DNA from 4 places in the Geodermatophilus sp. SYSU D00691 genome. Region 4 is predicted to be linked to each of the others. Evidence: riboswitches for the same ligand, from Rfam matches in the RefSeq annotation. Region 4 holds a riboswitch; each other region holds the start of a gene.

The links. Region 4 has a riboswitch for cyclic di-AMP ahead of ACI797_RS05450 (aggregation-promoting factor C-terminal-like domain-containing protein). Riboswitches for the same ligand answer to the same signal wherever they lie in the genome.
Region 1: linked by a shared signal. The riboswitch ahead of ACI797_RS11020 (hypothetical protein) and the one ahead of ACI797_RS05450 (aggregation-promoting factor C-terminal-like domain-containing protein) in region 4 are both predicted to bind cyclic di-AMP.
Region 2: linked by a shared signal. The riboswitch ahead of ACI797_RS01550 (hypothetical protein) and the one ahead of ACI797_RS05450 (aggregation-promoting factor C-terminal-like domain-containing protein) in region 4 are both predicted to bind cyclic di-AMP.
Region 3: linked by a shared signal. The riboswitch ahead of ACI797_RS24115 (NlpC/P60 family protein) and the one ahead of ACI797_RS05450 (aggregation-promoting factor C-terminal-like domain-containing protein) in region 4 are both predicted to bind cyclic di-AMP.

What each region holds. Positions count from the first base shown of each region.
Region 1 is NZ_JBJGYZ010000012.1:4,078-11,351, reverse strand. Features, by position in the region: gene ACI797_RS11050 (PucR family transcriptional regulator) at 1-400, shown strand, start outside; gene ACI797_RS11045 (DUF4032 domain-containing protein) at 340-1,560, opposite strand; gene ACI797_RS11040 (hypothetical protein) at 1,595-1,900, opposite strand; gene ACI797_RS11035 (ArsR/SmtB family transcription factor) at 2,008-2,340, shown strand; gene ACI797_RS11030 (cation transporter) at 2,337-3,041, shown strand; gene ACI797_RS11025 (cation diffusion facilitator family transporter) at 3,038-3,967, shown strand; gene ACI797_RS11020 (hypothetical protein) at 3,989-4,858, opposite strand; cyclic di-AMP (ydaO/yuaA leader) riboswitch at 5,065-5,220, opposite strand; gene ACI797_RS11015 (TetR/AcrR family transcriptional regulator) at 5,405-6,004, shown strand; gene ACI797_RS11010 (MMPL family transporter) at 6,010-7,274, shown strand, end outside.
Region 2 is NZ_JBJGYZ010000002.1:19,090-26,363, forward strand. Features, by position in the region: gene ACI797_RS01535 (hypothetical protein) at 1-3, opposite strand, end outside; gene ACI797_RS01540 (hypothetical protein) at 148-768, shown strand; gene ACI797_RS01545 (alpha/beta fold hydrolase) at 812-1,492, shown strand; cyclic di-AMP (ydaO/yuaA leader) riboswitch at 2,243-2,392, shown strand; gene ACI797_RS01550 (hypothetical protein) at 2,582-3,349, shown strand; gene xylB (xylulokinase) at 3,671-5,074, opposite strand; gene xylA (xylose isomerase) at 5,074-6,240, opposite strand; gene ACI797_RS01565 (ROK family protein) at 6,321-7,274, shown strand, end outside.
Region 3 is NZ_JBJGYZ010000042.1:34,832-42,105, forward strand. Features, by position in the region: gene ACI797_RS24110 (M48 family metallopeptidase) at 1-1,253, opposite strand, end outside; gene ACI797_RS24115 (NlpC/P60 family protein) at 1,334-2,323, opposite strand; cyclic di-AMP (ydaO/yuaA leader) riboswitch at 2,448-2,626, opposite strand; gene ACI797_RS24120 (hypothetical protein) at 2,792-3,106, opposite strand; gene ACI797_RS24125 (D-alanyl-D-alanine carboxypeptidase family protein) at 3,190-4,926, opposite strand; gene ACI797_RS24130 (DEDD exonuclease domain-containing protein) at 5,134-6,990, shown strand; gene ACI797_RS24135 (Lrp/AsnC family transcriptional regulator) at 6,987-7,274, shown strand.
Region 4 is NZ_JBJGYZ010000005.1:129,654-136,927, forward strand. Features, by position in the region: gene ACI797_RS05420 (DUF72 domain-containing protein) at 1-511, opposite strand, end outside; gene ACI797_RS05425 (DUF1707 SHOCT-like domain-containing protein) at 595-1,044, shown strand; gene ACI797_RS05430 (DMT family transporter) at 1,055-1,399, shown strand; gene ACI797_RS05435 (hypothetical protein) at 1,528-1,692, shown strand; gene ACI797_RS05440 (glycoside hydrolase family 13 protein) at 1,721-3,436, opposite strand; gene ACI797_RS05445 (YkvA family protein) at 3,433-3,837, opposite strand; gene ACI797_RS05450 (aggregation-promoting factor C-terminal-like domain-containing protein) at 3,932-4,693, opposite strand; cyclic di-AMP (ydaO/yuaA leader) riboswitch at 4,966-5,121, opposite strand; gene ACI797_RS05455 (class I SAM-dependent methyltransferase) at 5,239-5,892, opposite strand; gene ACI797_RS05460 (SDR family NAD(P)-dependent oxidoreductase) at 5,993-6,820, opposite strand; gene ACI797_RS05465 (flavin-containing monooxygenase) at 6,817-7,274, opposite strand, start outside.

The sequences.
Region 1 (7,274 bases), on a different contig from region 4:
GCTCGAGCTCGGGCTGGCCGCGGAGGGCACCGAGCCCGTGGACACCGAGGAGCGGCTGGCCGAGCTGGTCCTGCGGGCCGACGAGGGCGCGCTGGCCGACCTGCGCACCCAGGTGCTGCAGCCGCTGGCCGGCCTCGCCCCCGGCGCCCGGGAGAAGCTCACCGAGACGCTGCGCGCCTGGCTGCTGCACCACGGCCGGCGCGAGCGGGTGGCCGCGGAGCTCTTCGTCCACCCGCAGACGGTGCGCTACCGCATGGGACAGCTGCGCGAGATCTACGGCAGCCGGCTGGAGGACCCCGCGACGGTCCTCGCGCTCACCGTCGCGCTGGGCGCCTCCCCTCAGGCGGGCGGCGTGGTGACGAACCCCGCAGGCACGGCGGGCAGCACGCGCCCGACGTAGTCGCGCAGCGCGGCCTCGGTGCCGACGTCCCGCCCGGCGGCCTCGGACAGGAACCACCGGTGCTCGAGCAGCTCGTGGTAGATCTCGGCGTCGTCCAGCCGGCGGCGCAGGTCGGCCGGGACGGCGGCGAGCGCCGGCTCGTAGACCTCGGTGAGCCAGCGCGCCGCCGCCGCGGCCTCCGGGACGGGACGCCCCTCGACGTGCTGCAGCCAGGCCCGGTAGACGGCGATGTCGGCCAGGAGCCGGCGCGCCTGGTTCTCCTGCACGTGCAGCCCGGTGCGCGCGAACAGCACCCGCCGGTGGTGGCCGGGCTCGGCGACGCGCGTGGTGAGCCGCAGCCGGCTGCCCCCGCCCGGCTCGTCGACCAGCTCCAGCTCGTCGACGTCGTAGTCGAGGGCGTGCAGCCGGCGGATCCGCTCGGTGACCCGGAAGCGCTGCTCGTCGCGGGCGATGACCTCCTCGCTGGTGAGGGTCGCCCAGAGCTGCTCGTAGCGGCCCACCAGGTCGGCCGCGGCCAGCGCCGGGTCGACGTCGGCGGCCAGCGACCCCCGGCGGCGCAGCTCGCCGAGCTCGTCGACGACCCGGCCGTAGGCCACCTCCAGGTCCGTGTCGCGCTGCCGCTGGGTGAGGACGTCGTGCACCTCCCCCTCCTCGGCGTCGACCAGGTACGCCGTCAGCCGGCCGGCGTCGGAGCGGAACAGCGTGTTGGACAGCGAGCAGTCACCCCACAGCACGCCGGCCAGGTGCAGCCGGACGAGCAGCTCGACCTGGGCGTTCATCACCCGCGCGGTCAGCTGGCCGCACCGGGGGTTGGCGAACAGCGTCAGGAAGGACGACGAGTAGTCGAGGAACCGGGTGACCAGCGCCGCCCCCGCGGGGGCCGGCCGGTCCACGACGACGCCGATCGCGGTCACCGCCGGGATGGCGAGCTCGGCGAGGTGCCGCAGGACCCGGTGCTCGCGCCGGGCGGGCTCCTCGGGCAGCTCCTTGAGCGCGAAGACCTGGCCGGACTCCGCGACGAAGCGCACGACGTGCCGGGCACGCCCGCTCTGCGGGATCTCGACCAGCAGGTCGGCCGGCCACCGCGCCAGCGGCAGCTCCCACGGCAAAGCCAGCAGGGCCGTCGCAGCCTCCGCGGGGGGACTGAACACGAAGCGCATCGGCGCACCTCCTGCCGGGAGCGGCGACGGGGTGCTACCCGCCGAGGAGCCGACGCACGCAGCGCACCGGCATCCCGGCCGACCACCGCAGCAGCCGGACGCCCAGGTGCACCAGGTCGCCCCACTCGGGCGGCCGCGGCGCCGGCGGGGCGGGGCTCGGCGCGGGGGCGGACGCGGGCTCCGGTGCCGCCACGGGCTCCGGGGCGGCCGCGGGCTCGCGGGCGGGGGCCAGCACGTCCATCGCGGTGGTGCGCCGCCGGGGCGCGCGCAGCGACTCGAAGGACGGGATCGGCGGGGCCGCGGGGGCTTCGGCTGGATCTCCCGGCGGCGGTGTCGGCACGGTTCACGACCCTAGCCCGGCGCGCCGGGACCGGCGGCGACGGCCCGGGGGGACGGACGTGCCGGGCACGCTCCCGTCGATTCAGCGTCCGCTGTACAGTCCGCGCCATGATGCCCGTCGCGCACGCCGACGTCCTCGCCCGGTTCGGCCACGCCCTGTCCGACCCGACGCGGACCCGGCTGCTGCTGGCGCTGCGCGAACGACCCGGCTACCCCTCCGACCTGGCCGAGGAGCTCGGGGTCACCCGGCAGAACCTCTCGAACCACCTGGCCTGCCTGCGCGGCTGCGGCCTCGTCGTCGCCGTGCCCGAGGGGCGGCGCGCGCGCTACGAGCTCGCCGAGCCGCGCCTGGCGCACGCCCTCGACGACCTGCTCGGGGTCGTCCTCGCCGTCGATCCGAGCGCCTGCCCGTCCGCGGCGGCGGAGGACGGCTGCTGGTGACCGCGACGCCCGGGTCGCTGGCGAGCTCCGCGGCGCGGCGTGCGCTGCTGGCGCGGCGCATCCGCTGGTTGGTCGCGGCGACCATCACCTACAACGTGGTCGAGGCCGTCGTCGCGCTCGTCGCCGGCACGCAGGCGTCGTCGTCGGCGCTGATCGGCTTCGGGCTCGACTCGGTGGTCGAGGTGTCCTCGGCGCTGGCCGTCGCCTGGCAGTTCGCCGGCCGCGACCCCGAGGCGCGCGAGCGGGTCGCGCTCCGCGTCATCGCCGTCTCGTTCTTCGCCCTCGCGACCTTCGTCACCGTCGACGCCGTCCGGGCGCTGCTCGGGTCCGGGGAGGCGGAGCACTCCGCGGTCGGGCTGGTGCTGGCGGCGGTCAGCCTGGCGGTCATGCCCGTGCTCTCCACCGCCCAGCGACGGGCCGGCCGCGAGCTCGGTTCGGCCTCGGCGGTCGCCGACTCCACGCAGACCCTGCTGTGCGCCTACCTTTCGGCGGTGCTGCTCGCCGGCCTGGCGCTCAACAGCCTGTTCGGGTGGGCGTGGGCCGACCCGGTCGCCGCCCTCGTCATCGCCGCCGTCGCGGTCAGGGAGGGGCGCGCGGCCTGGCGCGGCGACGCCTGCTGCTCCCCCGCCGCGGCCCTGGCCGGGCCCGCGCACGACGACGGCCCCGGCTGCGACTGCTGCCGCGGGGAGGTCGGCCGGTGAGCGCCGGGCACGCGCACGGCCACCGGCCCGGCGGGACGGCCGACCACCGGCGGCGGCTGGCGGTGGTGCTCGGCCTCACCGCGACCGTGCTGGTGGTGGAGCTCGTCGGCGCGCTGCTCACCGGCAGCCTCGCGCTGCTCGCCGACGCCGGGCACGTGCTCACCGACGTCGCCGGGCTGGCGATCGCCCTGGTCGCGGCCACCCTGGCGCTCCGCCCGGCGACGGCCCGGCGGACCTGGGGCTATCGCCGGGCGGAGGTGCTGGGCGCCACCCTGCAGGCCGCCGTCCTGCTCGCCGTCGGGGTCTACGTGTTCGTCGAGGGCGTCCGCCGCCTCGCCGATCCCCCGGAGATCGCCGCCGCGGGCGTGCTGGTCTTCGGCGCGGTGGGCCTGGCCGCCAACGTCGTCGCGCTCGTCGTGCTGACCCGCGGCGGTCGCAGCTCCGACGTGAACCTGCGCGCGGCGTTCCTCGAGGTGCTCGCCGACGCGTTCGGCTCGGTCGCGGTGCTGGTCTCGGCGGGCGTCATCGCGCTCACCGGGTGGCAGCAGGCCGACGCCGTGGCGTCGCTGCTCATCGCCGTCCTCATCGTGCCGCGCACCCTGTCGCTGCTCCGGGAGACCGTCTCGGTCCTGCTGGAGTCGACGCCGCCGGGCCTCGACCTCGACGAGGTGCGCCGGCGGCTGCTCGAGGTGCCGCACGTCGTCGAGGTGCACGACCTGCACGCCTCGCAGATCACCAGCGGCCTGCCGGTGCTGTCCGCGCACGTCGTGGTGGAGGACTCCTGCTTCCACGACGGCCACGCACCCCAGATCCTCGACCGGCTGCAGGCCTCGCTCGCCGGTGACTTCGCCGTCAGCGTCGAGCACTCCACCTTCCAGCTGGAGTCGCCGGCGCACGCGTCCCACGAGCTGACCGCGCACGACTGACCCGCCCCCGGGCGGGGGCGGTCAGCCCCGGTAGTTCACGTGCACGTGGTCCATGTGGTTGGCCGTGGCGCCGCCGCGGTCCTCCATCGTCGACCACGAGCCGCCCGGCGACTGCAGGATCCGCTGCTGCCAGATGATGTAGTCGACGCCGAGCTCGTCCCAGTGCGCGATGTGGTAGTCGACGATCGCGTCGCCGAGCGCGGCGTCGGTCATCACCATGTAGTCCAGCGCGAGCCCGGAGGGGTGGCCGCCCGGGTCGGCCGCGCTGGCCCGGGTGCCGCCCAGGGTGATCGAGCCCGCGCCCGGCACGTTGGCCACCACGGCGTCGGCGGCGCGCTGGACGACGGCCTTGTGCGCCCCGGCGGTGTTCCTGATGACGGCGACGCCGGACGGCGCGGCGGTGCTGGAGGAGACCGCACCGCCCTCCTCCTCGGCGGCGGCGGCCTCGGTGGCGGCAGCGGCGGCGGCCGCCTCGGCGGCGGCCTGGGCGGCGGCCGCGGCCTGCGCGGCGGCGGCGGCCTCGGCGGCCTGCCGGTCGAGCACGGCCTGGTCGGCGGCGGCCTGGGCCTGCGCGGCGGCGGTCTGCGCGGCCTCGCGGGTGGACCGGCTGGCGGCCAGGTCCTCCAGCGGCGCGAGGTCCACCTCGCGCGCCTCGAGCGGCCCCGACTGCGCGGTCAGCCCGAGGGCCTGGGCGACGGCGACGGACTCGCTGGAGCCTGCCTCGGCCTGGGCCGCCGGGTCGGCACCGAAGAGCACGTTGACGAGGACGGCGCCGGCGGCGGCCACGCCGAGGTAGATGCCCGGTCGGCGCGCCGGGACGGGCACACGGCGGCGGGGGCGGGCGGTGCGACGCCCGGCGGCGCGGCCGGACGAGGTGGTGCGGGGATCCATGGGGGGAACTGCTCCGAGAGGTGTGCGGGCGCAGGCCGCCCGGACGGGGCGGGGCTGCGGCGGGTGGGCCCGGGACGCGGCGTCGGGCGACGGCCGCGCGGGTGCGGTCGCGGGGTGGTCAGCTGCGCGGGCGCACCCGGGTCCGGCGGGACCGGGCGGAGCAGATCCGTGCGGTGGTGCTGGGGCACGCCATCGGGGCGGCTCTCCGTTCTTCCGACGGCCGCCTACCGAGTTAGCTGACGGGTTCGGGCGGGAAGCAGCCCTACCGACCCCGGCCCTCGACGGGCCGCGGGTGCGGATTCACCCCAGTACTGCGGTGGGTCCCCGGCTCGCCCCGGAGGGCGACTCGGCGGCGCTCGCCCGGTCTCCCCTGCTGGGGATGTGACGGCCGGGACGGGCGGGAGCCACGGTAGCCACGTTATGCAGCCGTGACAATCCGCGGCGTCGGAAACCGTCAGGTCGCGCCGATCGGTGTGAGCGATGTTACCGACCATTCCGGTCGGTTCACCTACCGACTTGGTCGGGGCGGTCCGTACGGTCGTCCCCGTGGCACGACCGTTCCGTCAGCGGATCGACGAGGGCATCGTCGATCGCGCGGCCGCGCTGTTCGCCCGCACCGGCTTCGCGAAGACCTCCGTCCAGGCGGTCGCCGATGCCGTCGGGCTGTCCAAAGCGGGGCTGCTGCACCACTTCCCCAGCAAGGACTCGCTGCAGGAGGCGGTGCTCGCCCAGGCCGCCGCCCTCGGCCGGCGGGTGCTGGACCAGGTGGGCGACCTGCCGGACGGTCCCGCGCGGGACCGCCGGGCGGTCGAGGTCGTCGTCGACGTCGCCCTCGCCCACCCCGGTCTGGTCGCCCTGCTGCTGGCGCCGCTGACCAACCGCGAGGCGGACACCGCCGTCCCCGAGCTCGACGCCGTGGGCGCCATGGCCCTGCAGGTCTTCGGCATCGACCCCGAGGAGCCGGTGTCGGGACGGGTGGTGCGCGTCGTCGGCGCGCTCACCGCGCTGGCCGTGCTCACCCTCGCCGCGCACCGCGAGAACCGGACCACCGAGTGGCGGCCGCACATCGTCGCCACCTGCTTCGACGCGCTCGGCCACCGCCGCCCCGGTGCCGCTCTCCCCGACCCCGACCAGGTGGAGGCCTGATCCGCATGGCTGTTCTGTTGTCCCGACTCGGGGCGTTCTCGCACCGCCACCGGGTGGGGGTGGTCCTCGTCTGGCTGGCCGTCCTGGTGGCCGGCGGCGTCGGCGCCGCGACCCTGGCCGGGGAGACGACGAGCCAGTTCTCCATCCCGGGGCAGGAGTCCACGACGGCGCTGGAGCGCATCGACGAGGAGTTCGGCGGCCTCGGCGGCGGGGCCACGGCCCGGGTCGTCGTCGCGGCACCGGACGGCGCGACGCTGACCACGCCCGAGGGCGCCACCGCCGTCGGCGAGCTCGTCGCCACCCTGGGCGAGCTGCCCGGCGTGACGTCGGCGACCGACCCGCTCGACCCGGCCGCGCCCGGCGTCAACGCCGACCAGGACACCGCCTACAGCACCGTCACCTACGACGCGGCGCCGGGCGAGGTCACCCCCGCCGAGCAGGAGGCGCTGCTCGACGCCGTCGCCGACGCCCGCTCCTCCGGGTACACCGTCGAGGTCTCCGGCGAGGCGGTGCAGGAGGTGCCGCACGTCGGCGGCCCGGCCGAGGCGATCGGCGTCGTCATCGCCCTGGTGGTCCTGGCCGTCACCTACGGCTCGCTGCTCGTCGCCGGCATGAACCTGCTGACCGCCGCGATCGGCGTCGGCATCGGCGTCATGGGCATCACCATCGCCACCGGGTTCACCGACCTGTCGTCGACCACCCCGATCCTGGCCGCGATGCTCGGCCTCGCGGTCGGCATCGACTACGCGCTGTTCATCGTCACCCGGCACCGGCAGGAGCTGCGGCACGGCGCCGACGTGGGCACCGCGATCGCCACCGCCGTCGGCACGGCCGGCTCGGCGGTCGTCACCGCGGGCCTGACCGTCGTCATCGCGCTGGCCGGCCTGTTCGTCGTCGGCATCCCGTTCCTGACCCAGATGGGCCTCGCGGCGGCGGCGACCATCGTCGTCGCCGTCCTGGTGGCACTGACCCTCGTGCCCGCGGTGCTCGGCTTCCTCGGCCTCAGGGCGCTGCCGAAGAAGCAGCGCGCCGCCGTGGGCGAGGGCCCGGCGACCGGCCGCGGCTTCCTGGCCGGTTGGGCCGCCACGGTCACCCGGCGCCGCGTGGTCTCGCTGCTGCTCACGGTGGCGGCCCTCGGGGTCGTCTCGATCCCGTTCTTCTCGCTGCAGACCACGCTGGTGCAGACGCCGGCCGAGGGCAGCACCCAGGCCCGGGCGGCCGAGCTGCTCGCCGACGGCTTCGGCGAGGGCTTCAGCAGCCCGCTCACCGT
Region 2 (7,274 bases), on a different contig from region 4:
CACCGTGCCGCACTACCCGTGGTTGCGGGGCAAGCCGATCCGGTGACGATCCGTCGCGGGCGGTCGCCCGGTCGGGCGAGCGGTCTGGCAGTCGCGGTGCACGGACGGTGACCATGGCTGCGTGCCACTCCGTCCCGCGTGCCACCGATGACCCGGTACCCGTTCGCAGACCTGCCCTCCCCGCGGGACGCCACCGACCAGTTCCCGGTGCCGGCGCGTCGGCCGACCGCCGCCTGGCAGACGACGGGATCCCACAACGCCCCGGACCCGGGACCGGCTCCGGCTCCGGGCCGCCGGACCTCAGGCGGTGCGCTGCGGCGCGGGGCCGCCACCGTGCTGATCGCCGCTGCCGTCGCGGCCGGCACGGTGTGGGGTCTCGACGTGGCCGGAATCGGCGCAGGGTCGGATCCCGCGGACGAGACCGCCAAGGACGCGACGCTCCGCCGGGACACGGGCTGGCAGCCGCTCGAGGTCATCGGCGACTGGAGGGTCACCGGGGACGGGGCCCGCTACAGGGTGGTGGACGGCGTGTGCTTCCTGCAGGTGCACATCCGCGACCCCGACGGCCGCTGGGAGGCCAACGCACCCGTCGCCCGCCTTCCGGAGACCGTCCGGCCCGCCTGGAACATGGGCTTCGTGGCCACGCACGACGGTGTGCCGTATGCCGAGTTCACCGTCTTCAACGACGGGCAGGTGCTCATGGTCCGCCCAGGAGCCGACGCGGGTGGGTGGGTCACGGTGTCGGCGGCGTTCCCCCTAGGCGGGTGACGGCGGTTCCGCGCGACGGCGGACGGCCCGCCATCCTGTACGGGTGCTCTCCCCCACGGCCGTGCTCGTCCACGGCCTCTGGCACGGCGCCTGGTGCTGGGACGCCGTCCGCACCGGGCTCGACGCGCGCGGGGTCCAGAGCGTCGCGGTGGAGCTGCCGCTCACGAGCCTGGACGCCGACGTGCGGACCGTCCGCGACGCGCTCGACGCCGTCGCCGGGCCGGTGGTGCTGGTCGGGCACTCCTACGGCGGCGCCGTCGTCACCGCCGCCGGCGCACACCCGTCGGTGCGCGAGCTGATCTATCTCGCCGCCTTCCAGCTCGACGAGGGCGAGTCGGTCAGCCGGCCCGGTGCTCTGGGCGGGCTGCCCGACACCCGGCTCGGTGCGGCGATGCGGATCGAGGGCGACCAGGTCGCGCTCGATCCCGACCTGGGGGTCCCGCTGCTCTACGGCGACGCGCCCGCGGATGTCGTCGCCCGGTTGCGGCCGGTGCACCGGCAGGTCTTCCGCGACGTGCCGGACGTGATCGCCTGGCGCACGGTGCCCTCGACCTACGTCGTCTGCACCGAGGACGAGGCGGTGCACCCCGAGCGGCAGCGGGCGATGGCGCGGCGGGCGACGCGCACGGTGGAATGGGCGTGCGGGCACAGCCCGGCGGCGACCCGTCCCGAGGCCGTCGCCGACCTCGTCGCCGCGCGCGTATGCACCCGGGCCAGTAGGTAGCGCACTGCGGTCCTCCTCCAGTTCGGCGACGAACCGCTCGTCGTCGGCCGGGGTGGGAGTCGCAAAACCGGGCCCGTAGGCGACGCGGATGCAGGTGGACCGGATCGAGCAGGACGACCGCGCGGTGACGCTGCACTTCGCCGACGGCTCGACCCGCCGAGCACGACGTCCTGGTCGGCGCCGACGGCATCGACTCGCTCGTCCGCCGCCCCCTGTGGGGCGACGCCCCCGAGCGCGAGCACCGGCTGCACATCTCCGGCGGCTTCACCTTCGCCGAGGTCGCCGGCACCGTCCCGGCCGATCTCAAGGCGGCCGCGGGCGCGCTGGGCGCGGAGTTCCAGGCCCCGCTGCCATGGCTGATCGCCGCGACCCGGCCGCAGGACGTGCAGCGCTGGGTGCTGCGCGACCGGCCGGCGCTGGAGCAGTGGTCGGCGGCCGCTGCGCGACTTCGTCCTCGACCACACGCCGTTCCTGCAGAAGGTCGCCGGCGACTCCAACCCGCGCGAGATCGACGAGCAGCTCGCCCTGATCGAGGGCTGACGCCGTCCGCGGGGGAAGTTTTTCCGGGCCCCTGCGCGTCGCCTGCCGTGCCGTGGTGACCAGCGCGGACCCCGGAGCGGGCCTGCGCTCGACCCCGCGGATCCGGCCGGATCCGTCTGCCGCCGAGTGGTCGCGGGTCCGGCACGGTCCTACGGTTCGGACGTCCGGTCGGTCGCTCATCCCCGCCGGGGAGTCCGACCGGGTGCCGCCGAGTCACGTCCGCCACGGTGGGCGCGAGCCGGGGACCCACCGCACCAGTGGGGTGAATCCCACCCGCCGGGCCCAGCCCGGACCGGGTGGGTAGGGCGCCTCCCCGCCCGAACCCGTCAGCTAACCCGGTAGGCGGCCACGGGAAGAACGGAGAACCACCCCACGGTGCGCCCACGGGCCCCTTCCGCGCCCGCGAGCACCCCTTCCTGCGGTTCCTCGCAGCGCACCTGAGCCGGCACGCACTCCGCACGGCGCCCTCCTCCAGGCCAGCCCGGCCTCCGACCGGACCGCACGGCCACTTCCGGCCGCTCGGCGCTCCGGTGGGTGCCGTGCGCCCACGTGGGCCGCACCGCGGCCCGGTACCAGGAGCACATCTCCATGCACCTCAGCACCGACCCCACCACCCGATCCCGCCGCCGCGCCAGGGGCCGCCACGCCGCGGCACCCTCGCGCCGGACGGCCCGCGGCCTCGCCGTCTGCACGCTCGCCCTGTCCTTCACCCTGGCGGGACCGGCGGTCGCCCAGGCCGGCGACCGCTGGGACCGCTCCGGCGGCGACGGGGACTGGAACCAGTGGTCCCAGAGCTGGTCCGGCCACCGGCCCGGGCACTGGTCCGGGGGCGGGTCCGGGTCGGCCGCGCCCGCGCCGGCGGCACCGGCCCCGGCGGCACCCGCCCCCGCTCCTGCGGCACCGGCCGCACCGGCGCCGGCCGCACCGGCTCCGGAGCCCGCGCCGTCCGGCTTCGCGCCGGCCGCCCTGTCCGGCGCGCCGACCGCCAGCTCCACCGCCTACAGCGCCTGGGCCGCGCACGTGCGCCCCGTGGTCGCCGAGGTCGTGCAGCAGTGCGGGGTGTCCACCGTCCTGACCCGTCCCGGCCACTCGCCCACCCAGGCGCTGGCCGCCGACTTCATGGTCTACAGCGACCGGGCCAAGGGCGACGCGGTGGCGGCGCACGTGATCGCCAACGCCGCCCGGATGAACGTCGAGTACGTCATCTGGCAGCAGCGGATCCACCTCATCGGCGGCTCCGGGTGGCAGGCCATGGCCGACCGCGGCTCGCCCACCGCCAACCACATGGACCACGTGCACGTCGCCTTCCGGCCGTGACCTGACGAGGGAGGCCTGACGAGAAGGCACTCCGTGCACGGGCGCGCGGCGTGTGCGCGCGTGTCCCGTGCACGGAGTGCCTTCTCGACGAGACGCGTCGGCCGCGGCCGCCGTCCGGGCGGGCACTACACGGCCCCGGCGCGGGGGATTCACGGCCACGCCGGGGCCGGTTCGACCCCTGCACTGCCCGCTACCCGGCGTGTCGAAACGCTCCGTGCAGCGTGTCGGCGACGTTTGGCGGGCGGGGCGCACCCGAGAGCACGCCCCGGGGCCCCGCCCGCCGACAGCATGCGACAGCCGGATCCGTTCCGCAACAGATGTCTAGGACGTCTGGCGGACCGCCGTCAGTCCACGGACCTCGGCGTACCGCTCGCGCACGAACGGCACGGGATCGGCCTCGTGCACCTCGGTGCCCGGGGCCGGCCACCGGGGTGGGGTGCTCCCGCCGGCCAGCACCCAGGCCGCCTGCCGGGCCGCGCCGTCGGCGACGTACTCCGACGCCGGCGGGACGAGCACCGGCACGCCGAGGACGGCGGGGGCGACCCGGCGCACCGCCTCCGACTGCGCGCCGCCGCCCACGAGGAACACCCGGCGCACCGGCGTGCCCCCCGCCGCGACGGCGTCCAGCCCGTCGGCCAGCCCGCAGAGCAGCCCCTCCACCGCCGCCCGCGCGAGGTGCGCCCGGTCGGCGGTGGCCTGGGTGAGCCCGTGCAGCGCGCCGGTGGCGTCGGGCCGGTTCGGCGTCCGCTCCCCCTCGAGGTACGGCACCAGCACCAGCCCGCCGGCCCCGGCGGGCGCCGACAGCGCCAGCCGCGACAGCTCGGCGTGGTCGACCCCGAGCAGCCGGGCGGTCGCGTCGAGCACCTGGGCCGCGTTCAGCGTGGCGATCAGCGGCAGGAAGTGGCCGGTCGCGTCGGCGAACCCGGCCACCGTGCCGCTGGGGTCGGCCACCGGCTCGGTGGTCACCATGTCGACGACGCCGGAGGTGCCGATCGAGCAGACGACGTCGCCCGGCTCGGCGGCCAGGCCCAGCGCGGCCGCGGCGTTGTCCCCGGACCCGGGTCCGAGCGCCGCACCGCCGGACGCCGTCGTCCCGGCGCGCTCGGCCGGGCCGAGCACCCGCGGCACCACGGCGCCGTGCCCGAGACCGCGCTCGAGCAGGTCGGGCCGGTACTCCCCCGTCGCCGCCGACCAGTAGCCGGTCCCGCTGGCGTCGCCGCGGTCGGTGACCAGCCCGTCCAGGCCCGGCTTGCCGGCCAGAAGCCAGGTGAGCCAGTCGTGCGGCAGGCAGACCGCCGCGGTCCGGGCGGCGTTCTCCGACTCGTGCTCGGCCATCCACCGCAGCTTGGTCACGGTGAACGAGGCCACCGGCACCAGCCCGACGGCGTCGGCCCAGGCCGCTCCGCCGCCGAGCTCGGCGGTCAGGTCGAGCGCGGCCTGCGCGGAGCGGGTGTCGTTCCACAGCAGCGCCGGGCGGACCACCTCGCCGTCCTCGTCGAGGCAGACCATGCCGTGCTGCTGGCCGCCCACGGCGATCGCCGCGACGTCGTCCAGGCCACCGGCGTCGGCGAGCGCCGCGAGGAGCGCGCCCTCCCACGCCGCCGGGTGCACCTCGGTGCCCGGCGGGTGGGGGGCACGCCCCTCGCGGACCAGCGCGCCGGTCTCCGCGTCGCGGACGACGACCTTGCACGCCTGGGTCGACGAGTCGACCCCCGCGACCAGCATCAGCGCGCGCCGGTCAGGTGCTCCACCGCCAGCTGCGACAGGCGGACCGCGCCGGCGCCCCGTGCGGCCGCGGCGTCGACGTCGAAGTCCTCGAAGGCGGAGCGGTCGGCCAGCAGGTCCTCGTAGGTCTCGCCCGCGCCCAGGGTCGGCTGCGCGAGCTCGGGCACGCGGGCGGCCTCGAGCGCCTCCTGCACCTCCGGGTCGGCGCGGAAGGCCGCCGCGCGCTCCTTGAGGATCAGGTAGGTGCGCATGTTCGCCGCCGCCGACCGCCACACGCCGTTGAGGTCCTCGGTGCGCAGCGGCTTGTAGTCGAAGTGCCGCGGGCCGTCGTAGTCGCTGTTCTCGAGGAGGTCGACGGTGGCGAAGGCCGAGAGCAGGTCCCCGTGGCCGAAGACCAGGTCCTGGTCGTACTTGATGCCGTGCTGGCCGTTGAGGTCGATGTGGAAGAGCTTGCCCTGCCACAGCGCCTGGGCGATGCCGTGCGTGTAGTTGAGGCCGGCCATCTGCTCGTGCCCGACCTCGGGGTTGAGGCCCACCAGGTCGGCGTGCTCGAGGGTGGAGATGAAGCCGAGCGCGTGGCCGATGGTGGGCAGGAAGATGTCGCCGCGCGGCTCGTTCGGCTTGGGCTCCAGGGCGAAGCGCAGCCCGTAGCCGCGGTCGATCGAGTACTGGGCCAGGGTGTCGATGCCCTCGCGGTAGCGGTCCAGCGCCGCCCGCAGGTCCTTGGCGCTGTCGACCTCGGCGCCCTCGCGGCCGCCCCACAGCACGTAGACCTGCGCGCCCAGCTCGGCGGCGAGGTCCATGTTGCGCATGACCTTGCGCAGCGCGTAGCGGCGGATGTCGCGGTCGTTGGCGGTGAGCGCGCCCTCCTTGAACACCGGGTGGGTGAACAGGTTGGTCGTCGCCATCGGGACGACGATGCCGGTCTCCTCGAGCGCGGCCTTGAAGCGCTCGATGGTCTTGGCGCGCTCCGAGTCGTCGGAGCCGAACGGGATCAGGTCGTCGTCGTGGAACGTGACGCCGAAGGCGCCGAGCTCGGCGAGCTTGTGCACGGTCTCCACCGGGTCGATCGCCGGGCGGGTGGCGTCGCCGAACGGGTCGCGCGCCTGCCAGCCGACGGTCCAGAGGCCGAAGGAGAACTTGTCGTCACGGGTGGGGGTGGTCATCGCGGGATCTCTCCTCCGAGCGGGCGAGCGGTTTTGTTTCGCGCTGGAACATAATCCACGTCACAGCTAGTCTCAAGTGCGTGACGGAGCAGACGTCGCGCCGAGCCTCCCCGTGGTCGTCGCCGCGAACGGTGAACCTCGGCGTCGTCCTGCGCACCGTCTGCGCCGCACCTGGTCCGCTGTCCCGTGCGGCCGTCGCCGCGGCCACCGGGATGACCCGTGCGACCGCCGCGCGGCTGGTCGACGAGCTGCTCGCCGGCGGCCTGCTCGACGAGGGCGAGCGCATCGCCCCGGTCTCCCGAGGCCGCCCGGCGACCCCCCTGCTGCCCGGCTCGTCGTGGGCCGCGCTCGGGCTGCAGGTCGATGCCGGCCTGCTGGCGGCCCGGGTGGTCGACCTGCGCGGCCGGGTGGTCGCCGAGCGGGTGGAGGACGGCGACTTCGTGGGCAGCGACCCGGTGGCGACGCTGACCCGGCTGGGCGCGCTGACCACCGGCCTGCTCGCCAGGTCTTCTGCCGGGCTGCGGCTGGTGGGGGCCGGGCTCGCGCTGCCGGGCATCGTCGACGCCGACGCCGGCGTGCTGCTGCGGGCGCCCAACCTCGGCTGGTCCGACCTGCGGCCGGCCGACGTGCTCGACCTGCCCGCCGACCTCGTCCCGGTGCTCGGCAACGAGGCCGACCTGGCCGCGCGCACGGTCGCGGAGTCGGCGCCCGGCCGCGCCGGCGCGCACCGCGACTTCGTCTACCTGTCGGGGCAGATCGGCATCGGTGGCGCGGCGGTGCTGGGCGGGCAGGTCATGGCCGGCACGTCGGGCTGGGCCGGGGAGATGGGGCACGTCTGCGTCGACCCCGACGGCCCGGCGTGCCGGTGCGGCTCGACCGGCTGCCTCGAGCAGTACGCCGGCCGTTCGGCGCTGCTGGCGGCCGCCGGGCTGCCCCGGAACGCCGAGCCCGGCGACCTCCTCGACCGGGCCGCCGACGGCGACCCCGCCGTCCGCCGCGCGGTCGACGACGCCGCGCGGGCACTGGGCGTCGCG
Region 3 (7,274 bases), on a different contig from region 4:
AGCTCCGCCCAGTCGCGCGCCAGGGCCACCCGCTGGGAGGAGGTGGGGTGGCTGCCGAAGAACCACTGCCAGGCGGCCGGGGGGTCGGGCTGCGCGAGGTTGCGCGTGGCCAGCCGCTGCTGCATGGACACGAAGGCGTCCGGGTCCCGGGTGAGGTCGAGGGCGTGCACGTCGGCGCGCGCCTCCACGTGCCGCGACACCAGGTTCCGCACCGGGGTGGCCAGCAGCGTGCCGGCCGCGACCAGGAGCAGCGCCAGCGGGATCACCCGCGGATCGCCCGGCCCGTCGGCCCCGGCCCGGCGCAGCAGCGGCGACCAGGTCAGCAGCCAGCCGAACAGGGCGACGCCGGCCGCGGCGCCGAGCGCGCCGGTCAGCGTGCCGGTGAGGACGTCGTCGGTGGCGACGTGGCCGAGCTCGTGGGCGACGATCGACTCGATCTCGTCGTCGGGCAGCGTCCGGAGCGTCGTGTCGTAGAGGACGACGCGGCGGGTCGAGCCGAAGCCCGAGACGTAGGCGTTGAGCCCCGTCGTGCGCCGCGAGGCGTCGGAGACGAGCACGTCCTCGATCGGCGTGCCGTTCTCCTCGGCCAGGGCGAACAGGTCGGTGCGCAGCTGGCCGGCCGGCAGGGACTCGAAGCGGTTGAACGCCGGCTCGATGACGACCGGGTAGAGGAACGAGCCGACGACCACGAGCACCGCCGCGCCGGCGGCGGCCCACGCCCACCAGAACCGCGGCACCCGGCGGGCGAGCACCACCAGGGCCAGGACGCCGAGCGCGGTCAGGCCGGCGTCGATGGCGGTGGACACCGCGACGTCGCGGAGGAACAGCGGCCAGCTGCGGGTGGACAGCCCGTACCGGTGGCGGACCACCTCGCCGTACACCGCGAGCGGCAGGGTGACCAGCCGGCCGACGACGCCCAGCGCGAGCGTGCCGAGGAGGACCTGCCAGACCCAGCCGCCGCCGAGCGGGGCGGCGACGGCGCGCACGAGGCGGGCGCCCAGCCGGGTGAGGCCGAGAACGGCGGTGACGGCCAGGCCGAGGACCAGGTTGGCCAGCGAGGCCGGCCGGATCGCCGCGGCGAAGGAGTCGGCGCGGGCGACGACGTCGGCCGGGAGCCCGGCGGTGGGGTCGACCGGCGGCGAGCCGCCGGGCGGCGTGGGCAGCACGGTCCAGGGGGTCCGCAGGACCACCACGAGGACGAACGCGGCGCCGAGGAGCACCGCCGCGACCAGTGCGGCGCGGCGGACGGTCACCCGGCCACCATAGGGTCCGGGCGCGCAGAGGGCCGGTGACCCCCGTCGGGGTCACCGGCCCTCGTGGCGAGCCTGGCCGCTCAGGCGATGCGGCGGGCGCTGTTGAAGCCCGGCATCGAACCGACGCTGACCACCTTCACCGGCTGGCCGGACGTGGACGCGTGCACCATCTGGCCGTTGCCGATGTACATCGCCACGTGGCTGACCGGGCTGTAGAAGAAGATCAGGTCGCCCGGCTGCAGGGCGTCGCGGGACACCGGGGTGCCCATCCGCGACTGCATGCTGCTCGAGTGCGGCAGGCTGATGCCGGCCGCGGCGTAGGCGTACTGCGTGAGGCCGGAGCAGTCGAAGCTGTTCGGCCCACCGGCACCCCAGACGTAGGGGTCGCCGACCTGCGCCAGCGCCGTGCTGACCGCGGTCTGCGCGGCGGCGCTGCCACCGGCGGCCGGGGCGGCGGCCGGCGCGACGGCCGGGGCCGCGAGGGACTCGCCCCCGTGCGCGGCGGCGACCTGCTGCTGCTGGGCAGCGGTCAGCTGGTCGTACTGCTCCTGGTAGTCGGCGATGTCCGCCTGGAGCTCGGCCTCCTGGGCCTCGATGGTGTCCAGGGTCTGCTGGGCCTCCGCGGCGGCCGCGTCGGCCTCGCCGCGGGCGTCCTCGGCCGCGGCGGCCGCCTCGGCCACCTCCTCGATCGCCTCGGTGGTGTGGCCGGCGATCGCCTCGAGGGTGCCGAGCTGGGTGAGGAAGTCCTCGGCGGACTCGCTGGTCAGCATCACGTCCAGCGCGCGCAGGTTCTGGTCGCCGCCGGTGTAGGCGCTGTGGGCGAGCTGGCGGATCTGCCCGTCGAGCGAGTCGAGCTGCTGCTGCGCCGCGGCGGCGTCGGCCTCGGCCGCGGTGACGGCGGCCTGCTGCAGCGCGAGCTCCTCGCGGGCGGTGTTGACCTGCTCCTGGACGACCTCGAGCTGGTGGCTGGCCTCGGCGACGAGCTGGGCGGCCTGCTCGGGGGAGGTCGCGCGGCCGGGCTCGGCGGCGGCCGTGCCGGGCAGCAGCGTGACGGTCAGCGCCGCGGTCACGCCCAGCAGCAGCCCGGAACGGAGCCAGGCGGAGGGGCGGGTGCGGGTGGTGCGGTGTGGTTCGGAGGGTGCGTGGGCATGCCCCAGGGCAGGGCGAGACGTCGCCACGTTCGGCGGCTCTCCTTCTTCCTCAGCTGACCGCCTACCGAGTTAGCTGACGGGTTCGGGCTGGGAAGAAAAAGGTGCCCTATCTCGGTGCCCCGGCGAGCCGGCGCACGTGAGAACTCACCCCAGTACTGCGGTGGGTCCCCGGTTCACCTCGGACACCTGGCGGTGCCGTCGGCGATTCGGCGGTGTCCGTCCGAGGCCGCCCCGGTGGGCGACGACCGCTCGGTCGAACGGAGCGACCATACGGGCGTGATGCAGGTGTGACAAACGGGGCCCCCTGGGTTTGTCGTGATCGTCACTGCGAGCAGCATCACGGCGGCGCGCCGTGATCGCCCCACATGGCGCCGGGGGTACCGCGACTCAGCCGGTCCGCCGGCCGTCCTCGCCGCCGGACGTGCCCGGGGAGTGGCGCAGCGGGGGCACCAGCCCGACCTCGGCCAGGGCGCGCACCGCGCGCCGCTCGACGTCGTCGAACTCCACGACCACGCCCGGGGGTGGCACGACGGCGTCCTCGGCCGTCCGGGCCGGCTCGGTGCGGGCGGGAGCGCGGTCGGGCAGCGCGAGGACCACCGGGTCGTCGGTCTGCCAGCCGGGGGGCGCGCCCAGCAGCACGGTGACGACGCAGTCGGCGCAGCCCGTCCCGCGGGAGGTGCAGGTGTCGCAGTCGATGAGCATCGGTGTGTTCTCCTCCGTGAGTCGTCCGCACGGTAGGAGCGGCCACCGACAGTTCCGGGCCGCGAGGGTTGACAGGCGGGCGGTCAGGTGCCTGCGTACTCCCAGTGCCACGGCTCCTCGCGCCCGTTGCCCGGGTCGGCCCAGGTCGGGTGCAGCCAGCCGAAGCGGCCGGCGTTGGCCACCATCCAGGCGTACTGCGGCGTGCCGAAGGACTCGATGCCGCCGCACAGGTCCACGGCCAGCCCCCAGCCGTGGTTGCTGGTGCCGGGCACCGCGGCCAGCGCGGGCTTCTGCCCGTACAGGCGCACCTGGCTGGCGTAGGTGCGGTAGGAGTCGGTGATGCAGATCGGCGTGCCGAAGGTCCCGGCGAAGGCCGTCGACATCGCCTTCCACGCGGCGGCGGCGTCGCAGCGCAGCGAGTGGCCGCCGACCCCGATCGGGCACAGCGCGCTGGGCGGGATCAGCCCGTTGGGGTAGCCGCCCCACGACCGGGCGCCGTCGTAGCTCGGCGGGTAGACGGTGTTGCCGCACTCCACCCGCAGCGCGCCGCCCGTCGGCCCGGGGGCCGCGACCGGTGCGCGCTGGCCGAGGCTCGGTCGGCCGATGCCGATCACCTGGTCGGTCGGCAGCCGGCGGACGACGACGGCGCCGGCCCGGGCGTCGGCGGCCAGCATCGTCTGCGGGTCGAGGGCGATGCCGACGTGCCCGAGCCCCGACTCGGGCGTGCCGAGGAACACCAGGTCGCCGGGGAGGACGTCGCGGGCGTCGACCGGCGTGGTCCCGGCGAACAGCCCCGCCTGGTCCCCCGGCAGCTGGAGCCCGGCCGCCCCGAACACCGACTGAACCAGCGAGCCGCAGGCCCACGAGTCCGGGCCCGCGGTGCCCGGCGCGTAGGGCAGGCCCAGCTGGTCCATGGCCGCCGAGACGGCGGCGAGGGTCTCGGCGGGCAGGACGAGCAGCGAGGTCGGCTGGCCCGGCCGCTGCGCCGCGCCGGCCTGCGCGCCACCGGCGGCCGAGGCGACCGGGACCAGCCCTGCGGGCAGCGTCGCGGCCGGGTCGAGCAGCTCGGCGGCGGGCGGCGGCACGACCCCGGCGGCGGCGAGCTGATCGACGTAGACCCGCCAGTTGGCCGCCGTTCGCGAGTTGACCTCCAGCTGCTCCCGCTGCAGCTGGGTGAGCTGGTCGTCGACGACGTCGAGCGCCCGGTCGAGCTCCTCGGTGACCGCGGCGGCCTGCGCCTCCAGCTCCTGGATCTGCACCTGCACCTGGTCGGCCCGCTGCCGCGCGGCGTCCAGCGCCGCCTGCGCCGCGGCCTGGTCGGCCAGCGCGGCCTGCCGCTGCTGCTCGGCGGCGGCGAGCACCTCGGCGGTGTAGGCGTCGACGGCGTCGAGGTAGCCCAGGGCCGCGACGATGTCGCCGGGGTCGCCACCGGTCAGCAGCACCGTCAGCGGGGTGAGCGAACCGCCGTCGCGGTAGGCCGCGGCCGCGTACCGCGCCACCACCGCCTGCCGCTCGGCGAGCACGCCCTCGGTGTCGGCGAGCGCGGCCTGCGCGGCGTCGACCTGCTGCTGGGCGAGGGCGAGCTCCTCGCGCGCGGCCGCGATCTCCGCCTGCCGCTGCTGCAGCCCGGACTGCACCTCGGCGGCGCGCTGCTGGAGGCTGTCCAGCGCCGAGCTGTCGAGGACGCCGGAGGTGCCGCCGGGCTGGTCGCTCGGCGCGGCGGCGGCCGGGGTCGCGACGGCGACCGCGGCGGCCACGACGACGACCGGGAGGATCGCCGTCCACCGGCGTCGGGCGCGCCACCGGGAGCGCGGGAGCATGCAACCACCTCTGCGGGACGGGGCCGCTGCGCCCCTACGACGGAATCGTGACCTGGTCCCTCCCTCCTCGCCAGGTGAGCAGCCGTTTTACCCCTCCCGGGCGACCCGTGGGCGGCTCCGGCGCCCGCCGTCGCCGAACGGTGCCCGGCCCCCCGGGCCCGGCGCGCGTCCCCGGGACTGTCGGCCCCCCGACCTACCGTCCGCCCCGTGCCCCCCTCCCCCGGTCCCCTTCCCGCTCCCCGGGCCGGCTCCCGCGTCTTCGACCCGCCGGGCTTCGTGCAGGCGACGATCGACGAGCTCGGCACGCCGCTGGCCGAGGTGACCTTCGTCGTCGTCGATCTCGAGACCACCGGCGGCTCGCCCAAGGACAGCGCCATCACCGAGATCGGCGCGGTCAAGGTCCGCGGCGGCGAGGTGCTCGGCGAGTTCCAGACGCTCGTCGACCCGGGCACCGCGATCCCGCCCTACATCAGCGTCCTCACCGGCATCACCTCGGCGATGGTGGCCACCGCCCCGCGGATCGGCGCCGTCCTGCCCGCCTTCCTCGAGTTCGCGCGCGGCGCGGTGCTGGTGGCGCACAACGCGCCGTTCGACATCGGCTTCCTCAAGGCCGCCTGCGCCGAGAACGGCTTCGCCTGGCCCCCGGCCGCGTCGGTCGACACCGCCGTCCTGGCCCGGCGGCTGCTCACCAGCGACGAGGTGCCCAACTGCAAGCTGGCCACCCTCGCCCCGTACTTCGCCACCACGACCCAGCCGTGCCACCGCGCGCTGGCCGACGCGCGGGCCACCGTCGACGTCCTGCACGGGCTCTTCGAGCGGCTCGGCCCGCTGGGCATCACGTCGCTGGAGGAGCTGACCTCGCTCACCCGGCAGATCGACCCCGAGCGGCGGCGCAAGCGGCACCTGGCCGACGACGTCCCGCACGGTCCGGGCGTCTACGTCTTCCGCGGCCCGCGCGACGAGCCGCTCTACGTCGGGACGTCGAACGACCTGCGCAGCCGCGTCCGCAGCTACTTCTCCGCCAGCGAGCAGCGCAGCCGCATCACCGAGATGATCGGGCTGGCCACGCGGGTCGAGGCGCTGTCCTGCGCGCACGACCTGGAGGCCGCGGTCCGCGAGCTGCGGCTGATCGCCGAGCACAAGCCCCGCTACAACCGCCGGTCCCGCTTCCCCGAGCGCGCGCTGTGGCTGCGGCTGACCGAGGAGCCCTTCCCGCGGCTCTCCGTCGTCCGCCGGGTCCGCCCGGGCGCCGGGGTGTTCCTCGGGCCGTTCCCCGACCGCCGGGCGGCCGACGCCGCGGCCGCCGCGGTGCACGAGGCGCTGCCGCTGCGCCAGTGCACCGCCCGCCTCTCGCCGCGGACGCACACCACCGCCTGCGCGCTGGCCGGCATGGGCCGCTGCGGGGCGCCGTGCACCGGCGCCCAGTCGGTCGAGGAGTACGCCGGCATCGCGGCGGTGTTCCGGTCCGCCGTCGCCTCCGACCCGCGCGAGATCGTCGCCCCGCTGCTGGCCCGGGTCGAGCGGCTCTCCGCCGAGGAGCGGTACGAGGACGCCGCCGTGCTGCGCGACCGCATCGCGGTGCTGGTGCGCGCCGTCCGCCGCCGCCAGCGGCTGGAGTCGCTGGCCCGCGTCCGCGAGCTCGTGCTCGCCCGTCCCGACGGCGACGGCGGCTGGCAGCTGTCCGTCGTCCGCCGCGGCCGGCTGGTCGCCGCGGGGAACGCGCCGCGGGGCACGACCGTGCGCGGCACGCTGGCCGGCCTGCTGGCCACCGCCGAGACCCCCGTCGGGCCCGAGGACGAGCCCGCCGCCTCCGTCGACGAGACCGAGCTGGTCATGCGCTGGATCGAGAAGCCGGGCACGCGGCTGGTGCAGGTGGAGGGCGTGCTCGCCTGCCCCGCCCCGGGCACCGGTCCCTACACCGGTTTCCTCGACCGGGTCGAGGCCGGCCGGGCCGAGCGCGACCCCTTCGCCGACTCCCGCTCGCTGGGCACGCGGGCCCGCCCGGACCGCGTGCGGCCGGAGGCCGCGCCGAACCGGCGACCCCGGCTAGGCTCCCCGGCGTGATCACCGCCATCGTGATGATCGACGCGGCCACCGACTCCATCGGCGAGGTGGCCCAGGCCGTCGCCGACCTCGAGGGCGTCAGCGAGGTCTACTCCGTCGCCGGCGACACCGACCTGATCGCGGTCGTCCGCGTGCGCGAGTTCGAGCAGATCGCCGAGGTGATCGCCGGGCGGATCAACAAGGTGCCCGGCGTCGTCGACACCGACACCCACATCGCCTTCCGGGCCTACTCGAAGCACGACCTCGAGTCGGCCTTCTCCATCGGCTTCGACACCGCCGACTGA
Region 4 (7,274 bases):
GCACGCACGGCAGCCCCGCCCCGCTCATGACGACGTAGGCGGCGCCGTGCCGCTCGAGCAGCGCGTACACCCCCTCGTCGTGCCAGCTGGGGTGCCGGAACTCGACGGCCACCCGCATCCAGTCCGGCAGCTGGGCCAGGAAGAAGTCGAGGCGGGCGTCGTCGCGCTCGTGCTTCGGGTGCAGCTGCACCAGGAACACCGCCCGCTTGTCGCCGAGCTCGTGCCAGCACTCCCGGAACCGCGGGATCCAGGCCTCGGGCCCGTAGAGCCGCTTGGCGTGGGTGAGGCCGCGCGGAGCCTTCACCGACAGCTGGAAGCCCGGCGGCAGCCGCCGCTGCCAGGAGGCGAAGGCCGCGGTGCGCGGCCAGCGGTAGAAGCTCGCGTTGAGCTCGACGGTGTCGAACCGCCGCACGTAGTGCCCCAGCCGTGCCGACGGCGGCGTGCCGGGCGGGTAGAGCACGCCGTCCCAGTGGTCGTAGCTCCACCCGGACGTGCCGATCCACACCGTCACCGCCCGACGGTAGCCAGTGGTGCACAGCGCCCGCACAGGATGGGGGCGCACTCTCGGCGCTGCCTGCGAGAGGGGAGCGCACGATGACCGCACCGACCGACGACACCACCGACGGCACCCGCGCCCGGATCCGGGCGTCGGACGCGCAGCGCGAGGCCGTGGTGCACCGGCTGCACGACGCCGTCGCCGCCGGCATGCTGACCATCGACGAGGGCCACGAGCGGACGACGGCCGCGTTCGCCGCCCGCTACGTCGACGAGCTGCCGCTGCTGACCGCCGACCTGCCCGACCCGGGACCCGCCGCGCCGGTCGCCCCCGGCTGGCGGGCGGTGGCCTCGACGGCCGCGCTGCAGGCCCGCACCACGCTGATGGGCGCCGGCTCGTGGGGCGCCGCCGACCGCACCCGGCGGCGGCTCGTGCTCCTCGCCGGCGTGTTCCTGGTGCTGCTGGTCGTCGTCGCCCTCACCGCCGCCGCCACCGCCGAGGCCGGCGACTTCGGCGGGTGGGACCACCACCGCGACCGCTGGGACTAGCCTTCGCGCGGTGAGGGAGGGTGGCGCGACCGGGTACCTGCTGCTGAGCGGGGCGATCGCCGCCGAGGTGCTGGCCACCTCGCTGCTCCCCCGCACCGACGGCTTCACCGTCCTGCTGCCGAGCATCGTGGTGGTCGCCGGCTACGCCACCTCGTTCCTGCTGCTGGCGCAGGTGGTGAGGACGGTGCCCGTCGGCCTGGCCTACGCCATCTGGTCCGCCGTCGGCACGCTGCTGGTGTTCGCGATCGGGGCGACGTTCCTCGGGCAGGCGGTCACCGTCTGGCAGGGGGTGGGCGCCGGCCTCGTCGTCGCCGGGGTGGTGCTCATCCACCTCGGTGGCCCGTCCGCCGCTTGACCTGCCGCGCCGACGCCGTCCCGGCGTGCCAGTGTTGGGGATAACGGTCGAGCGGGACCAGCGGGGAGCGGACCGTGCAGGGCCAACGGCACTGTCGGCTGCGGCCGGCCCCGCCATAGCGTGGCGAGGTGGCGGCGAAGGCGTTCAGGTGCCGGATGGGGCTGCACGCCTACGTCAAGGCGCACCCGGCCGACGAACGGCCGCACGGCCCTGATGCAGCGGAGGTCTGCCTCCGGTGCGGCAAGCGCCGTGAGGGCACCATCGGCGGGCTGCCGCCTGGCGTGGTGAGCTGAGCCGCTTCCCCCTGTGGCCGTCGGCGGGTCAGCTCAGGTGGAGGACGCGCGCCTCCCACGGCGCGAGGACGGCGGGGTCGCCGACCGGCACGTTGCCGAGCACGAGCTCGGCGCCGACCACCTCGGGCAGCAGCTCCCCGATCGGGCAGGGCCGGCTGGTCACGTTGCAGACCACGAGCAGCCGGTCGCCGTCGAGCGCCCGGGTGAACGCGTACACGTCGTCGGAGTCCGGCAGCAGCATGGTGAAGTCGCCGCGCGCGACGACCGGGTCCTCGTGGCGCAGCGCGATCAGCCGCCGGTAGTGCGCCAGCACCGAGGTGTCGTCGTCCCGCTGGGCCTCGGCGTTCCACCCGACGTGGTCGGGGTTGACCGGCAGCCACGGCGTGCCGGTGGTGAACCCGGCCGACGGCGTGGCGTCCCACTGCACCGGCGTCCGGGCGTTGTCGCGGCTCATCTTCCGCAGGCCGGCCAGGACCTCGGCGGGGTCCGCTCCCCCGGCCACCGCCGTCCGGTACTGGTTGACCGACTCGACGTCCTGGAAGTCCTCGATCGAGGCGAACGGGTAGTTCGCCATGCCGAGCTCCTCGCCCTGGTAGACGTACGGCGTCCCGCGGTGCAGGTGCAGCAGCGTGGCGAGGCAGGTCGCGGAGTCCCGGCGGTGCTCGGGCGAGTCGTCGCCGAAGCGCGACACCGCGCGCGGCTGGTCGTGGTTGTCCCAGTAGAGGGAGTTCCAGCCGACGTCGGCGAGGCCGGCCTGCCAGCGGCCGAAGGAGGCCTTGAGGTCGCGCATGCGCAGCGGCCGCAGGTCCCACTTCGACACCCCGTGGTCCAGGCCCACGTGCTCGAACTGGAACACCATGTCGACCTCGGCCCGGGCCGGGTCGGTGAACAGCCGCGCCTCCTCGACCGTGACGCCGGGCATCTCGCCGACCAGCAGCAGCGGGTTCTCGTGGCCGGCGAAGACCTCGCGGTGCATCTCCTGCAGGTACTCGTGGATGCGCGGCCCGCCCAGGTAGGACGCCGAGCCGTCGCCGAGGCCGGTGCCGGGGATCGGGGGCCCGTCGTGCAGCGCGCCGTCCGGGCCGACGTCCTTGGAGATCATGTTGATGACGTCCATGCGGAAGCCGTCGACCCCGCGGTCGAGCCACCACCGCATCATCGCGTACACCGCGTGCCGGACCTCGGGGTTCTCCCAGTTCAGGTCGGGCTGCTTGCGGTCGAACAGGTGCAGGTAGTACTCGCCGCTGGCCTCGTCGAGCTCCCACACCGACCCGGAGAAGAACGACGCCCAGTTGGTCGGCTCGGCGCCGGGGTCCCCGGCGGCCAGGCCGGCGCGCGGCGGCCGCCACCAGTACCAGTCCCGCTTCGGGGAGTCCGGCCCGGACCGCGATTCGACGAACCAGGGGTGCTCGTCGCTGGTGTGGTTGACCACGAGGTCCATGACCAGCTTGATGCCGCGCGCGTGCAGGGCGGCGATCAGCTCGTCCAGCTGGGCCAGCGACCCGAAGAGCGGGTCGACGTCCTGGTAGTCGGAGATGTCGTAGCCGTTGTCGGCCTGCGGCGAGGGGTAGACCGGCGAGAGCCACAGGACGTCGACGCCGAGGTCCGCGAGGTGGTCCAGCCGCTGCAGGACGCCGCCGAGGTCGCCGATGCCGTCGCCGTCGGAGTCGGCGAACGAGCGGGGGTAGATCTGGTAGACGACGGCGCTGGTCCACCACGGGGCGATGTCTCCCGACGAGGTCACGCGATCCCTTCCTTGGCGGCACCGAGCAGCCGCTCGATCAGCCGGGGGTTGCCGGGCCACGCCTCGAGCACGACCTCCCGAGGCACCTGCCGGGCGGCGTAGCGCAGCGCGAGCGCCACGACGACGACGTCGTCCAGGGGCCCGATGACCGGCAGGAACTCGGGGATGAGGTCGATCGGCGAGAGCACCCACAGCCCGGCGAAGCCGACGGCGAGCCTGGCCTGGCGCGGGACGGCGGGGTGCGCCCGCAGCCGGCGCACGGCGGTGACGCAGTCGGGCAGGAACCGGGCCAGCTCCTTCGCCGTCCCCTCGGGCAGGCGCCGGGCGAGCACGATCAGCACGGCCCAGGTGACCACCATGACGGCGGCGGCGATCGCGAGACCGGTCAGCCATCCGCGCATGCCGCGATCCTCCCCCACCGCCTCACACGCTGGAACGGCCCCTCTGCAGGGGCCCGCCGCGAGCGTGCGAGCGGTGGGGGGCAGAGGGGTCCTTCTAGTACCAGCCGGTGGACTGGCTGTGCGCCCAGGCGCCGCAGGGCGAGCCGTAGCGCTCGTTGATGTAGATCAGGCCGGCGTCGATCTGGCGGTAGGGGTCGGAGGTCTTCGCGATCCCGGTGCTCGCCCAGGTCGAGTCGAGGAACTGCGGGATCCCGTAGGCGGTGCTGGTCGGGTTCTGCGCGTTCGGGTTCCAGCCGCTCTCCCGGCCCCAGAGCTTCTCGAGGCAGGAGAACTCGGAGGCGTCGCCGCCGAGCTGCGCCAGCGCGTAGTCCTGGTACGAGCCGCCCGGGGCCGGCGCGGCGGCTTCCGCGGCAGCCGCCTGCTCGGCGGCCGCGGCCTCGGCGGCGGCCTGGGCGGCGGCCGCCTCCGCGGCGGCCTGGGCGGCGGCCTGCGCGGCCGCGGCCTCGGCGGCCTGCCGCTCGAGCTCGGCCTGCTCGGCGGCGGCCTGGGCCTGCGCGGCGGCGGTCGCGGCGTCCTCGCGGGTGGACCGGCTGGCGGCCAGGTCCTCCAGCGGCGCGAGGTCGTCCTCGGTCACCCGGGCCGGCCCGGACTGCGCGGACAGGCCGAGGGCCTGGGCGACGGCCACCGACTGGGTGGACCCGGCGTCGGCCTGGGCGGCGGGGTCGGCGCCGATCAGCACGTTGACCATGACCGCGCCGGCGGCGGCCACTCCGAGGTAGAGGCCGGGACGGCGCGACGGGGCGGGCAGCCGGCGGCGGGAGGCGGACGTGCGGGCGATGGTGGTGCGGAGGTTCATGGGTTGCGGTGCTCCGGTGGGGGTACGACGCAGCAGGGCGCGAGGCCGTGCTGCGCGGAGGGCGTGCGGGCAGCGAGGGCTGGCGCGGGGCACCGGGGAGGCGGCGAGGAGCCGGTCGAGCGGGGTGCTCGGGCGGTGGCCCGCGGGCGGCGGCGGCGTCAGGGACGGCCGCGTGCGCTCAGATGCGCGGGCACACCCGCATCCGGCCGGGCCGGGTGCTGCGGGAACGTGCGGGAGTGCAGGGGCAGGGGCGCGCCATCGGGGCGGCTCTCCGTTCTTCCGACGGCCGCCTACCGAGTTAGCTGACGGGTTCGGGCGGGAAGCAGCCCTACCGACCCCGGCCCTCGACGGGCCGCGGGTGCGGATTCACCCCAGTACTGCGGTGGGTCCCCGGCTCGCCCCGGGGGGCGACTCGGCGGCGCCCGCTCGGACTCCCCGGTGGGGATGTGACGACCGGTGCGGGCGGGAGCCACGGTAACCGCCGTGATCGGTTCGTGACAATCGGGGGCCGGGAGATTGCCGGGTGAGAAGCGTCGCGGAACGGCTCAGGAATACCGCCACACCGTCGTCCGGCGGATGCCCGGCCCCTCGGTCTCCGGCACGTCGTGGGCGGCGACCTCGGTGAGCCGGTCGGCCGGCAGGTACATCCGGCCCGGGTCGCCGATGTAGACCTCCGCGCCGGCCGCGCCCGCGCGGTCGAGGAACGGCAGCACCCGCTCGGTCATCTCGCGGTCGTAGCAGACGTCGCCGGCCAGGACGACGTCCACCTCCGGCGGCGGCCCGCCCAGCAGGTCGCCGGTGGCGCGGATGCCGGTCACCCCGTTGACCTCGGCGTTCACCTCGATCGCCGTGAGGCCGTAGGGGTCGACCTCGCTGGCCAGCACGTCGCCGGCGCCGGCCAGCGCCGCGGCGATCGCCACCAGTCCGCTGCCCGAGCCCAGGTCGAGCACCCGCCGCCCCGCGACGACGTCCGGGCGGTCGAGGACGAACCGCGCCAGCACCTGCCCGCCCGGCCAGGCGGCCGACCAGAACGGCGGCTGCGCCATGCCCTCTCCCGACCCACCCCCGTGCTCCACCTCCATGGCGTCCCACAGCGCGACGACGTCGTCGGCCACCTGCAGCGTCACCTCGGGCACCAGCGACGGCTGCGCCGGGCGGGTGTGGGCGCGGACGAAGGCGGCGGTCACGACGGGCGGCACGACGCCATCCTTCCCCCCTCCCCCGCGGCGATGTGCGTCTGCGGCGCAACCGGCCGCAGAACCCGCCACACACGCACCTCACCCCGCGCGACTGTCGCCGTCAGCGGCGGGCGAGGCGGGCGAGCGGGCGGCCGTAGGAGCCGGGGAACAGCCGCACCAGGACGTCGGGGAGCTTCGCGCTGGCGCCGATGAGCAGCCGCGGACGGCGCCGCTCGACGGCGTCGACGATCTGCGCGGCGGCCTTCTCGGGCGGGATGCGCAGCAGCCTGGCGAACTGCTCCCGCCCGCGGGCGGCCTCGGCCGGGTCGACGCCGGAGCCCACGCGCGCCGACTCCGCGATCCGGGTGCGGATGCCGCCGGGGTGGACGACGGTGACCCCCACGCCGTCGCCGGCCAGCTCCGCCCGCAGCGCCTCCGAGAACCCGCGGACGGCGAACTTGCTCGCCGCGTACGCCGCCTGCCCGGGCGGGGCGAGGATGCCGAAGATGCTCGACACGTTGACCAGGTGCGCGCCCGGGTTGGCCGTGAGCACCGGCAGCAGCGCGTGCGTCAGGCGGACGACGGCCCGGAAGTTGACGTCGAGCACCCAGTCGAACTCCTCGAGGGTCACCTCGTCGAAGCGCCCGCCGAGGGCCACCCCGGCGTTGTTGACCAGCAGCGTCGTCCCGGGGTGCTCGGCGGCCAGCCGCTCCCCCACCGCCCGGGTCGCCGCGTCGTCGGCCAGGTCGACGACGCGGGTGGTGACCGCGCGGCCGGGGCTCAGCACCCGCACGTCCCCGGCCACGCCGTCCAGCCGTTCGGCGTCGCGGTCGAGCAGCACCAGGTCGCTGCCCCGGGCGGCCAGCGCGTGCGCCAGCGCCTCCCCGATCCCGCTGGCCGCACCGGTGACGACCGCCGTCGCGCCGGCGAACACGAAGGGCCGCCTCACGAGAAGCGGATGCCCTCGTCCTCGAGCGGGCCGCGGCGCATCAGCCGCACGTCCTTGAGGTAGTTCTGGTGCAGCCGCCACGGCGCCCGCGACCCCTGCTTCGGCAGCTGCGCGAGGCTGCGCTGCACGTACCCGGACGTCAGGTCGAGGAACGGCGCGCTCGCGCCCTCCGGCGGCGGCACCGGCGTCGCCACCCGGTAGCCCTTCGCGTCCATGTGCCGCAGCAGCCGGCAGACGTAGCGGTTGACCAGGTCGGCCTTGAGCGTCCAGGAGGCGTTGGTGTAGCCGATGACCATGTCGAAGTTCGGGACGCCGGAGATCATCATCCCCTTGTAGGAGACGGTCGAGGACAGGTCGACCGGCTCGCCGTCGCGGCACAGCTGCATGCCGCCGATCGGCAGCAGGTTCAGCCCGGTGGCCGTCACGATCACGTCGGCCGGGATCGTCGTCCCCG